2 regions of the Pseudomonas sp. OIL-1 genome follow, and region 2 is predicted to be linked to the other one. Evidence: predicted binding sites of a transcription regulator. Region 2 holds the regulator's gene; the other holds the start of a gene.
The links. Region 2 encodes FliA, which starts transcription of late flagellar genes. Its sites were predicted from a motif close to CTAAAGTTTNNNNNNNNNNNGCCGNTAA; they were not measured.
Positions count from the first base shown of each region.

Region 1 (5,490 bases), 580 kb from region 2:
GTTCGCGTGGTGCCACCGGTACCCGGTCCTAGCTCAACCACCCGCTTGGCCGTAGAAAGTCTGGAAGCATCGACGATTCGCTGCTCCAGGAATCGCGAACTGGGGATAACCGAACCCACCTGACTCGGCTCCCGCAAGAACCCACGGAAAAAGGCCGCTGGACTTGTTCTTCGGTTTGAATCGACCTTAGGGCTACTATTTGCTTCCCCCATAATGTTCTCACACCCTGGCTGGCTGAACGGTTAATCGATTATAGCAGCGGGATCCATTCCCACCGGGGTTCGACGAATGTTCAACTGATACCAGGGGTGCGATCAGGTTCTGAACCGCCTTACCTGTTGTTGCAGACCCTCTGCCAGACGCGCCAGAGACTCGCTCGCGCCGCGGCTTTCTTCGGAGCTTTGTGCAGCCTGGTTCGACAGATCGCGGATGCCGCTAATGTTCCGGGCGATTTCTTCGGTGGTCTGGCTCTGCTCTTCGCAGGCCGCGGCGATCTGCGTAGCCATGTCGTTAATGCGTACTACCGCCTGGGCCGTGTCACCCAACGCGCGCTCGGTGCCTGCGGCCTGATCCACGCTTTCGGCCGCTACTGCTGCGCTGCGCTGCATCACGCTGACTGCCTGGGCACTGCCTGCCTGCAGGCTTTCTATCATTTTCTGGATGTCCTGCGTGGAAGCCTGCGTGCGGCCTGCAAGCGCGCGTACCTCATCGGCCACCACCGCAAAACCACGACCTTGATCTCCCGCACGCGCCGCCTCAATCGCGGCATTCAGCGCCAGCAGATTGGTCTGCTCGGCAATCGCCTGGATTACGCTCAGCACGCCACCGATCCGCTCGCTATCCTGCTCAAGACGGTTGATCACGCCCGCGGCCTCGGTTACATCACCGGCCAGTCTGCGCAACGCACCCATGGTGTGTCCGACCAGCTCCGATGCGGTATGCCCTTGTTTGTCCGCCTGCCGTGCGGCTTCAGCAGTGTTATGGGCGTTGCCTGTACTTCGTGAATGGCCGCGCTCATCTCCGTGGCTGCGGTGCTGACCTGATCGATTGCCATATACTGCTCGCTCACCAGCTGTTGCTGGGTCACGGCTATGGTACTCATCTGCTGCGAGGCCGAGGCGACCTGCAGGGTCGAATCGGCCACCTGCTGGATCAGTGTCTGCAGCTGTTCAAGGAACAGATTAACGCTCTGCCCGAGCTGCCCAATTTCGTCAGTAGAGGTGACCTCGACACGCTTGGTCAGATCGCCTTCGCCATCAGCGATATCGCGAATGCGTGCAAGGATCGCCAGCAATGGCTTGAGAATAAGGCCCGGCAGAAAGGCAATCAGCAACGCGCAAATGACCAGCCCGACCAGCGCGACCGTACTGAAGATGCCGGCATCGCGCGCAACGGCCGCTTCGGCTGCGGCAACTTCTGCTGCGGATTGGCTATCGACCTGCTGGGTCATCTGATCGATCAGCTCGCGCGCCGCGCTGAAGCGCTCGTATGAAGTGCCAAAGCTCAGCTCGTGAGCCTGGTCGTTATCTGCAAAAGATGAGCTGCGCGCCAGGGTAACGACCTCTTCACTACCACGCTTCCAGGCGTCAAAAGCTTGGGAGAACCTGTCCGCCAGCGCCCTGGCCTGCATCGATTCCGTCGTGCTGGCGAAGGCTTGCACGCGGTCGAAGGCCTGTTGCATATTTTCGCGATGCTCGGCTTCCAGGCTCGGCTGGCTGCCGTTACCGGCAAGCTGCACAAGCGTGCGCTCGGCCACGAGCGCCTGATACAGGTCCCGGTCGGCTTCAAGCAGGGCGGTCGCCTGCGGTAGCAGGGCAGAAGAAAATAATTGAAGGCGGGCGGAAAGATCTTCACAGCGATGAACGAAACGCCACCCAGCGCGCAGAACAGCGCCACCAGCAAACCCAGTGGCAGGGTCAGCTTCCAGCGAAAGCCAAGATTGCGGAACAGCTTGAACATAGTCAACTCCAGCGATAGTGCACTCGGGAAGCTGGAAGCCCACCCAGGCAAAGTCCGTTTAATACCAGCATTCACTGTATCGGCGGATTAACCTTACGCTTTAGGCGGAAATGCCGTTCTAGAGCAATCAAGTCGGCTAACGGCCCGCAAGTCACTGGATGACCATAGGGTTCGGCAATGCCTTTCGCTCGTGTGTGGCGGGCCCTGTCGACTCCTTCGATCTCCTCCGTTCGCCCAAACGGCACTGCTATGCTTATTTCCGAAATTCCGTGGGACGCTCAAGTTCACAGATCGACTCGGATAAGTCATCGAGCTTGTTGGACAGAACTAACTGAGCGTCGGATAGCCCACGATTATAAAAATATGCACCAACCTCTCCGGAGAAGAAGTCGAGCAAAAACTCCGCGTCAAATTGACCAATTTCTTGCTTGAGCTCTTCGGTGAAGTAGCGCTGAACCTTGTGAACGATGACTGCCTTCTCGTCTTTCGACTTGATTTCCGACATGTACTCTCCAGAGGGGCCTGACGCCGCGCGATGTGTAGTCCTATTCTACTGCTGCGTCGGTGCGCGTCCACTGAGCAACGGGCCGCCCATCATCACACCGGTAGTCTCAAGCTTCAGCCACGGCATGCTTGTTCGATCGTCGCCATGTCAATTTTTTGCATCGTCATCATTGCGTCGAAGGCGCGCTTGGCGGCGGCTCGATCCGGGCTGGTGATTGCTTGCGTCAAGGCGACAGGGGTTATCTGCCAGGAAATCCCCCACTTGTCTTTACACCAACCGCAGTCGCTCTCCTGGCCGCCGTTGTTGATGATGGCGTTCCAGTACTGATCTGTCTCGGCTTGATCAGTTGTAGCGACTTGAAACGAAAACGCCTCGTCGTGCTTGAACGCCGGCCCGCCGTTGAGCCCCAGGCAAGGAATACCCATGACGCTGAACTCAACGGTCAAAACGTCACCTTCCTTACCCGCAGGAAAATCGCCCGGCGCACGATGAACAGCCTCTACGGAAGAGTTGGGAAAAGTACCGGCATAAAACCGTGCCGCGTCTTCGGCATCGCCGTTGAACCAGAGGCAAATCGTGTTTTTTGCTGAGATAGTCATGTCGCATCACGCCTCGCCGCCGCGCTAGTAAGCTTGAAAGACTGCGGCATTAACGGAAGACAATCCTTTAAGTGAGCAGTCTCATTATTTGGAGTCTAGCGTCAGGTCTCTAGAGTTCCAGCCTGCTTGCCCGCTGCGAATGACGAATAGAAAGCAGAGCGGTGGGACGACCTGACACGGCATCCGTCGTTGGCTTACCCGTCATATCAACGGTGCCCCGTTGCGCAGACGCCGACGAAAATCCCAGAGCACAACGAGGAAAGGAAATTGACGAATAACCCGGGGCAGGCAGCGGTTCACAAGTCCGACAGTCGATATGAGTCTATCGAATTTTTTCTGCTGCTTTTCTCCCCAGGTAAAGTGCATCTCCTCACGCACCTGAGGCGGAAGAAAGCCGGCAGTAATGAAACGATTCAGCGGCCCCAAGCTGCGACTGAATACTGTGGGCAGAAATTTCAGCTCTGCAATGTCGGTCAAATAGGCGCGCACCGGAGGATCGATATGGATCCGCGCCAACGCTTGCTGCCAATAGGTCTGATAAGCCGCAAGGTCAGACGGCCAACGCTCCGGTGGTACTTGAAGTGTGGTTCCCAATGCAGCGGCACGCTGATAAAAGCTGCCAGCCGTTGCCGGATCGGGCTCGCCGCGCAACTGACGCCAGGTGTCAGCAAAACCCCAGTAAAGGCAAGCCGCCACCCATAACTGCAGGTCGTGATTGAAGGCATTGTATTGCACAGGTGACTGCGGTGTTGAATAAACCTGCGCATGCACTTCATCAACCGCTTGCCGGTACGCCTGTTTTTCTTGGTTCGTACCGGCCAGGGCTACGGCGAGATAGGTCAGTGTCGTGCGCGTTCGCTTGAGAGGACGACGGAATATCTGCCCGCTTTCTACACGGCTTTCCAGCACGCCGTAGCCTACCCCGGGCCGCGCCAATTGCAGGATGACATTCGCGCCACCTCCCAAAAGCGAAATCCCATCCAGAACGCCGGGGAACTGTTGATCCAATTCACGTGCAGTCAGTGGGATTGGCTCTCGTCCCAACGTCGCGACAGGCTGGGGCCCAGCACCATCTGCATTCATTGTGTTTCTCCCGGCGATGCACTTGGACAATCTCTAAAGAATGTCCTTTGGACCCAACGACTGTTTTTCTCCTCGGGCATTCGCAGCATGGAACACGTCCAGACCAGGCAAAAGATTTTTTCTGACCACGAACAAAGATCACAACCGCCAGACGACTTCGTTACGTAGTCGCTCCACCTGTTTTACGTCGGGCCCAGCCACTGCAGCATACACAAAGGTGGTTTCCCCGTTGGGGATGCACTTTATCGCAGCACGATTAGTCATGAACGTGCCATAGACATAACTACCATTTTTGACTACCCCGACAAACAGCAGTGACTCCAGGATCGCAACACCTTTACGCGCACAGGCTTCAGGAGACTGAACAATCACCTTTTGACCTGACCACAAATGGGGCGGATCTGAAAACACAGCCTCCGGGGAGGGGGCTTCCGGTGTGAATGCACACCCGACCAGGACGAGAAACGGCAGAATTATCAGGTACTTCATCCTCACTCCTTGAGACGGATACGCTGGGCTTTGCGACGGCTTCCAGGCAAGCACGTGACCGACCGACAACGCCCGCGGTCAGTCGCGGATCCGTGTATCGCGCTCCAGCACCCAACAGCGCGGATTGTTGGTAAAGCCAATGTATTCGTAATAGGTGTTTGCAGCGGGCGCCGCGATCAAAATGAGCTTACACCGGGGGCCAAGCTGATTTTGCGTAATGATCTGCAACTTCCGACCGACGCCCTGCCCCTGACAAGACTTACATACAGCAAGGTCTGACAGATAGCAGGCATAGTGGAAATCAGTCACGGACCGAGCGAGGCCGACAAGCGTTCCTCCCTCCCAGGCGGTAACGATCAAATTGCTGTTTGAGATCATGCCCTCCATGCATTCACGGTCCTGCACAGGTCGCCGCTCCCCCAGCGTGGACCGCAACAGCAACTCTATGAATTCGTCGGTGGTAACCAGGGCGTTGGTTCTGTACTCGATGGTCATGGCTTCCTGGGGCAGCTAACGGGCGAAATGGACGGCTTTATTGTAACTCTGGATCAACCTCACCAGGCCTCAAATGAAGCTGAATGCCGAGCAGAAACTTGCGAAGGATCTGGTCTTTGCATTCTCGATAATTCTTATTTTCCGGCTTGCGAAAAAAAGCACTTAGTTCATGCTTGCTTAAACGAAATCCGGCCAGCTCTAACATCTGCAATACGCCTTCAGCCTGCAAATTAAGAGCAATCCGTAATTTCTGCAATACCATATTATTGTTGAGGTGCTTTTCTTGCGGTTGTTGCGCTCCGTCACGCTTGCCACGCTTGAAGTTAATAAAACCATTCAGAAAAGCTACCATGTCACTGT
Region 1 covers NZ_CP048629.1:156,104-161,593, forward strand. The annotation lists gene G3M63_RS00720 (class I SAM-dependent methyltransferase) at 1-119, opposite strand, end outside; gene G3M63_RS19465 (methyl-accepting chemotaxis protein) at 315-911, opposite strand; gene G3M63_RS19470 (methyl-accepting chemotaxis protein) at 878-2,002, opposite strand; gene G3M63_RS00730 (DUF2164 domain-containing protein) at 2,213-2,464, opposite strand; gene G3M63_RS00735 (VOC family protein) at 2,578-3,057, opposite strand; gene G3M63_RS00740 (oxygenase MpaB family protein) at 3,265-4,071, opposite strand; gene G3M63_RS00745 (hypothetical protein) at 4,285-4,635, opposite strand; gene G3M63_RS00750 (GNAT family N-acetyltransferase) at 4,714-5,130, opposite strand; gene G3M63_RS00755 (DUF1456 family protein) at 5,168-5,490, opposite strand, start outside.
Region 1: a site for FliA is predicted at 2,036-2,063, ahead of G3M63_RS19470 (methyl-accepting chemotaxis protein). Genes of this name have one in related genera too.

Region 2 (5,490 bases):
AGCAGGGCTTCGAATTCGTCATCGGTAATATGCTCGGAACCCACCGAGTCCGCAGCGGGTTCGGCTTCGGAGCCAGCTTGCGCCGCGTCTGTCGCGCCCGGCCCTTTGCCGGTGCCGTGCAGTTGATCCAGCAAGGCTTCAAATTCGTCGTCGGTAATGGCGTCGTCAGACGCGCCGGTGTCCGGTGTCGATGCGCTTGCAGCGGCCGCTACGGCCGCAACGGGCGGTTTACCGGCGCCGTGCAGTTGATCAAGCAACGCTTCAAACTCTTCGTCCGTTATCTCATCGCTATCGCTATCGCTACTGCCTGTATCCGCATTGCCGGCAGACACGGGCAAAGCGGATTCAACGGCCTCAGCAGAGGGCTCTGCCTGTAACGCATCCAGAAGTTTCTCGAACTCGTCGTCGGTGATGTCGCCTTCGCCGCCCGCCGCTTCCGGGACATTCACGGCAGTCGCTTCAACAGCCTGATTCGACGTGACAGGATCAGGGCTCGGGCTCGCCGCAGCGGGTTTCGCCAACAAGGCCAGCGCCTCAAGCAACGCCGGCTCGGCCGGCGTGGGCGCCTCGCCTTCACGCACCTCGGCAAACATGCTGTTGACTGAATCGAGCGCCTGCAGGACGACGTCCATCAATTCGGAGGTAACCGAACGTTCGCCCTTGCGCAGGATATCGAAAACGTTCTCTGCGATATGGCAGCAGCCAACCAGCGCGTCCAGCTGGAGGAAACCCGCCCCGCCTTTTACCGTGTGAAAGCCGCGAAAGATCGCGTTGAGCAAATCGGCGTCGTCCGGACGGTTTTCCAGTTCTACCAACTGCTCGGACAACTGCTCCAGGATCTCTCCGGCTTCCACCAGAAAGTCCTGAAGGATTTCCTCATCCGCGTCGAAACTCATGCATGTACTCCCTTAAAAACCAAGACTGGACAGAAGATCATCAACTTCGTCTTGTCCAGACACTACGTCTTCCCTTATATCGGCATGAATCTGCGGACCTTCACCTTTTTCTGGTGCTTTTTTCGGCTTCACGCCGTCGCCATGCTCGATGCCAGCAAGGCGATCGACCTGCCCTGCCATGCGCACCAGACTCACCAGACTTTCCTCGACATCGTGAACCAGCGTGGTCACACGCTTGATGACCTGACCAGTCAGGTCCTGATAATCCTGAGCGATCATGATGTCGTTCAGATGTGTCGAAACTGTTGTCGCGGACTGCTCGGTCTTGGTCAGAAATTCTCCAATGCGTCGGGACAGGTCACGGAACTCATCGGCAGCCATTTCCCTGCGCTGCAGACGCGCCCATTCGAGGCGCAGCGCGGCAGCTTCTTCACCGATTTCGGCAACGAAGGGCGTACTGCTTTCCACCAGGTCCATGGTGCGATTGGCGGCCTTGTCGGTGAGCTGCACGACATAATCAAGACGGTCCGAGGCGTCGGAAATCTTCGAGGCTTCGCCGCCATCGCCGAGCGCGTGGGATGTATCGATCTGGAAATTCACGATAGCGTTGTGTAACGCCCGGGTAAGCTGCCCGACCTCGTGGTAGAGCCCGCGGTCACGGGCCTGATTGATTGAGTGCACCACCAGTACTGCTTCGCTGAAGTTACCACTCTCAAGGTGATCAACGAGCTGCAGAGCATGCTCCTTGAGGGAATGTTCAAATTGCTGAGCAGTCGCCTGGCCGGGATCCTTGCTTAAAGCCATCTTCTGATACCCCGGTTGATTATTTCGGCTGGACGCGTTCGAAAATCTTTTCGATTTTTTCTTTGAGCGCCTGGGCGGTGAAAGGCTTCACCACGTAGCCACTCACGCCTGCTTGCGCGGCCTCGATAATCTGATCGCGCTTGGCTTCAGCAGTGACCATCAACACCGGAAGATGCTTCAGACGGTCGTCGGCCCGGACAGCTCTGAGCAGATCAATTCCACTCATACCCGGCATATTCCAGTCAGTGACCAGAAAGTCGAAATTACCGCTCTGCAACATCGGCAACGCGGTGTTGCCATCGTCGGCCTCCGCGGTATTGGTGAACCCGAGGTCACGCAGTAGGTTCTTGATGATGCGCCTCATCGTCGAGAAATCGTCGACGATCAGAATTTTCATATTCTTGTCCAAGTAGACCTCCGTACAAACCAGATAAAAGTGCAGGTTCGCACTCTGCTAAATTCATGTCTCCGAGCCAGAATGACTCAGCAAGTAAAACGCGCGCAGTGTACCGAAGCTGCTCAGCCAGCGGGCAACTCAGGCACCGTCGCTATATAGCCGGACCAGAGATCCGACTATCAATATTCGTTCTTCCAGGCAACCAGACGTGCCCGCAGCCGGGCTGCGCACTGCGTGTGCAGCTGGCTCACCCTCGACTCGCTCACACCCAGCACCGCGCCGATCTCCTTGAGGTTCAGCTCTTCGTCGTAATACAGGGAAAGCACCAGTCGCTCACGCTCAGGAAGGCCTTCGATGGCCTCGACCAGCGCGCCACGAAACCGCTCATCCAGCAGCTCGCCCTGAGGTTCACCTTCAGCGTGGACATCCGCCGCCGCGCCGGACTCGAGCAGATCCTCGAAGCTGAACAGTTTGCTGCCGGCCGTGTCGCCCAGAATCGCGTAGTAATCCTCAAGGCTCATCTCTAGTTCGGCCGCAACCTCCTGATCTTTAGCGTCGCGACCAAGCCTGGCTTCCACCGCGCGAATGGCATCACTGACCATACGCGTATTGCGGTGGACCGACCGAGGCGCCCAGTCGCCCTTGCGAACCTCATCCAGCATGGCACCACGAATGCGGATACCGGCGTAGGTTTCAAAGCTGGCACCCTTGGAATGATCGAATTTGCGCGAGGCCTCGAGCAGACCGATCATGCCGGCCTGCATCAGATCTTCCACCTGGACGCTGGACGGCAAGCGCCCGAGCAGGTGATAGGCAATGCGCTTGACCAGGGGAGCAAACTGCTCGACCAACAGATCCTGCTGACCCGCTGCAAGTTGGGTACGGTTGTACATATAGGCTCCACTGGCGGACGCGATCATGACTCTGCCCCCGAATGCTGGACCAGGCGCTCAACAAAGAATTCGAGATGGCCCCGAGGATTGACCGGCAGCGGCCAGGAATCAATTTTCTGCGCAATGCCGCGAATGGCCAGCGAGGCCTTGCTACGCGGAAAGGCGTCAAAAACCGCGCGCTGTTTCTGCACCGCTTTGCGCACCGATTCGTCGTAGGGCACCGCGCCGACGTATTGCAGCGCCACATCCAGGAAACGGTCCGTGACCTTGGTCAGTTTGGCAAAAACGGTGCGGCCTTCCTGCGGCGTATTGACCATGTTAGCCAGCACGCGGAAGCGGGTCATGCCGTGATCGCGATTGAGCAACTTGATCAAGGCGTAGGCGTCGGTGATCGAGGTAGGTTCGTCGCATACCACGACAAGAACTTCCTGGGCAGCACGCACGAAGCTCACGACCGAGTCGCCTATCCCGGCGGCGGTGTCGACAATCAACACATCGATATTGTCGCCAATGTCGCTGAACGCCTGGATAAGGCCGGCGTGCTGCTGCTGGTTCAGGTTGACCATACGCGCTGCACCCGAGGCAGCGGGGACAATGCGGATGCCACCGGGGCCGTCGATCAGCACGTCTCGCAAGTCGCATTTGCCATCAAGCACGTCCGCGAGCGTAGCCTTGGGCTTGATACCCAACAGCACGTCCACGTTGGCGAGGCCAAGGTCGGCGTCGAGCAGTACGACCCGACGCCCCAACGCCGCCAGCGCCATGCTGAGGTTGACGGATACGTTGGTTTTGCCGATCCCGCCCTTGCCGCCGGTGACCGCGATAACCTGAACCGGATGATTGCTGCCCATCTGTGTGGATTACCTTGTAATAAGAATTCGTTTTAGGGTCTGTTGCCGTTTCATCGCGAGCCGCGTTGCTTGTCAAATGGCGCAAGGCCGGGCGGCGATCCGCAAGGCGCGGGACGCAGGTAATGGTTGTTCCCTTGCCAAGTCCCGCAACGCCGCATGGCGTCATTTGACGCGCAACCTAGGCGGCCCCACCCGAAGGGACGGGACCCGTTTGCCGCAGCACTGCGTTACTCGTCACTCATTTGGAACAACCACAAAAACGCCTGGAGCGCTTTTGCGCGTAAGCCCTGAAGGGGTGAAACACATGGATGTGTTGAACAAACTTCATTCCTCGCGCCTTGTTCTGCACCAAACGGGCCTCCGTCGCGGCCGCGATGAAACGGCAACAGACCCTCGCAAATCTGTAAAAACCGCGCCGCCCATGCTGCAGTGCATTCGTCGACAGCACGCTCTTGCGGTTCGCTTGCTGGATCGCACCTTTGAGGCGAAATGCAGCTGATCCCCGCCTCTTCAACCTGCGTGCAGTATACCTGCAAAGACATTGCCCATTGCCTCATCGGCAGGCGCTTCGCCAGCATTACTGGCCATGCTCACCGCACGACTGACCAGCTTGTGGCCTACCGCCTGGCAAATATCATCCGGAATACGCTGGCCATCTGCCATATAGGCTACCGGCAAAGCTTGTTCCATAGCCAGACCCAGTGACTCGCCCAGCGTGGCTGCCTCGTCGATCTTGGTCAGAATACAACCGGACAGTCCGCAGGATTTGTAATGATGATAGGCAGACTTCAGCACCTGGTACTGACTTGTGGCGGCCAGCACCAACAACGTACGAACCCGTTGCCCCTGCGCCGCCAGTTCACTCAGCTGACTACGCAGCTGCGGATCCTGGCCCTGCATGCCAGCTGTATCGACTAACACCATGCGTTTGCCAGAAAACTCCTTGAGCACATCGCTCAGGCTGTTCTGTTCATCGACCACCCGCACCGGCACATTGAGGATACGTCCAAGCGTGCGCAACTGTTCGTGGGCGCCAATCCGGAAGGTGTCCATGGTGACCAGCGCAACATGCTGACTGCCATGCTTGAGCACGTAGCGTGCTGCCAGTTTGCCGAGGCTGGTGGTCTTGCCGGCTCCGGTTGGGCCAACCAACGCGATTACGCCGTTCTGTTCGACAAGTTCGTCACGGATAACCGGAATACTGTGTGCCAGGTGCGCCAGCAGCATGCGCCAGGCCTGACGGATATCTGTCACGTCTGCCACCTTAGCCATCAATTGTTTGCTCAGCTCTGCCGGCAGACCCAACTGAGTCAGCCGGCGCCAAAGACTGGCCTGATGCGGTCGCTGTTGGTTGATCTGGCCCCAGGCCATGTTGCCCAGCTGGGTCTCGAGCATTTCACGCAGCCCTGCGAGTTCGGCGCGCATTGCACCGATACCGGTATCCGCAGTATCCGGTTGCGGAGCTGCGGCGCGGGTTTCAGGTCTGGTTTCTGTAGCGTGCTCGTTCTGTAGCCGTGCCAGCAATTGCTGAGCAACGGGCGAGCCCTGCTCGACGGCCTGGCGCATGGTTTCGCCGAACAACTGGCGGTTGACCTGCGGCCCGTCTGCCGGCTGCCCGCCTTCGCCCAGCTGAGCGCGCGCCTTGACGA
Region 2 covers NZ_CP048629.1:3,806,132-3,811,621, forward strand. The annotation lists gene G3M63_RS17490 (chemotaxis protein CheA) at 1-896, opposite strand, end outside; gene G3M63_RS17495 (protein phosphatase CheZ) at 909-1,700, opposite strand; gene G3M63_RS17500 (chemotaxis response regulator CheY) at 1,720-2,097, opposite strand; gene G3M63_RS17505 (RNA polymerase sigma factor FliA) at 2,277-3,014, opposite strand; gene fleN (flagellar synthesis regulator FleN) at 3,014-3,841, opposite strand; gene flhF (flagellar biosynthesis protein FlhF) at 4,352-5,490, opposite strand, start outside.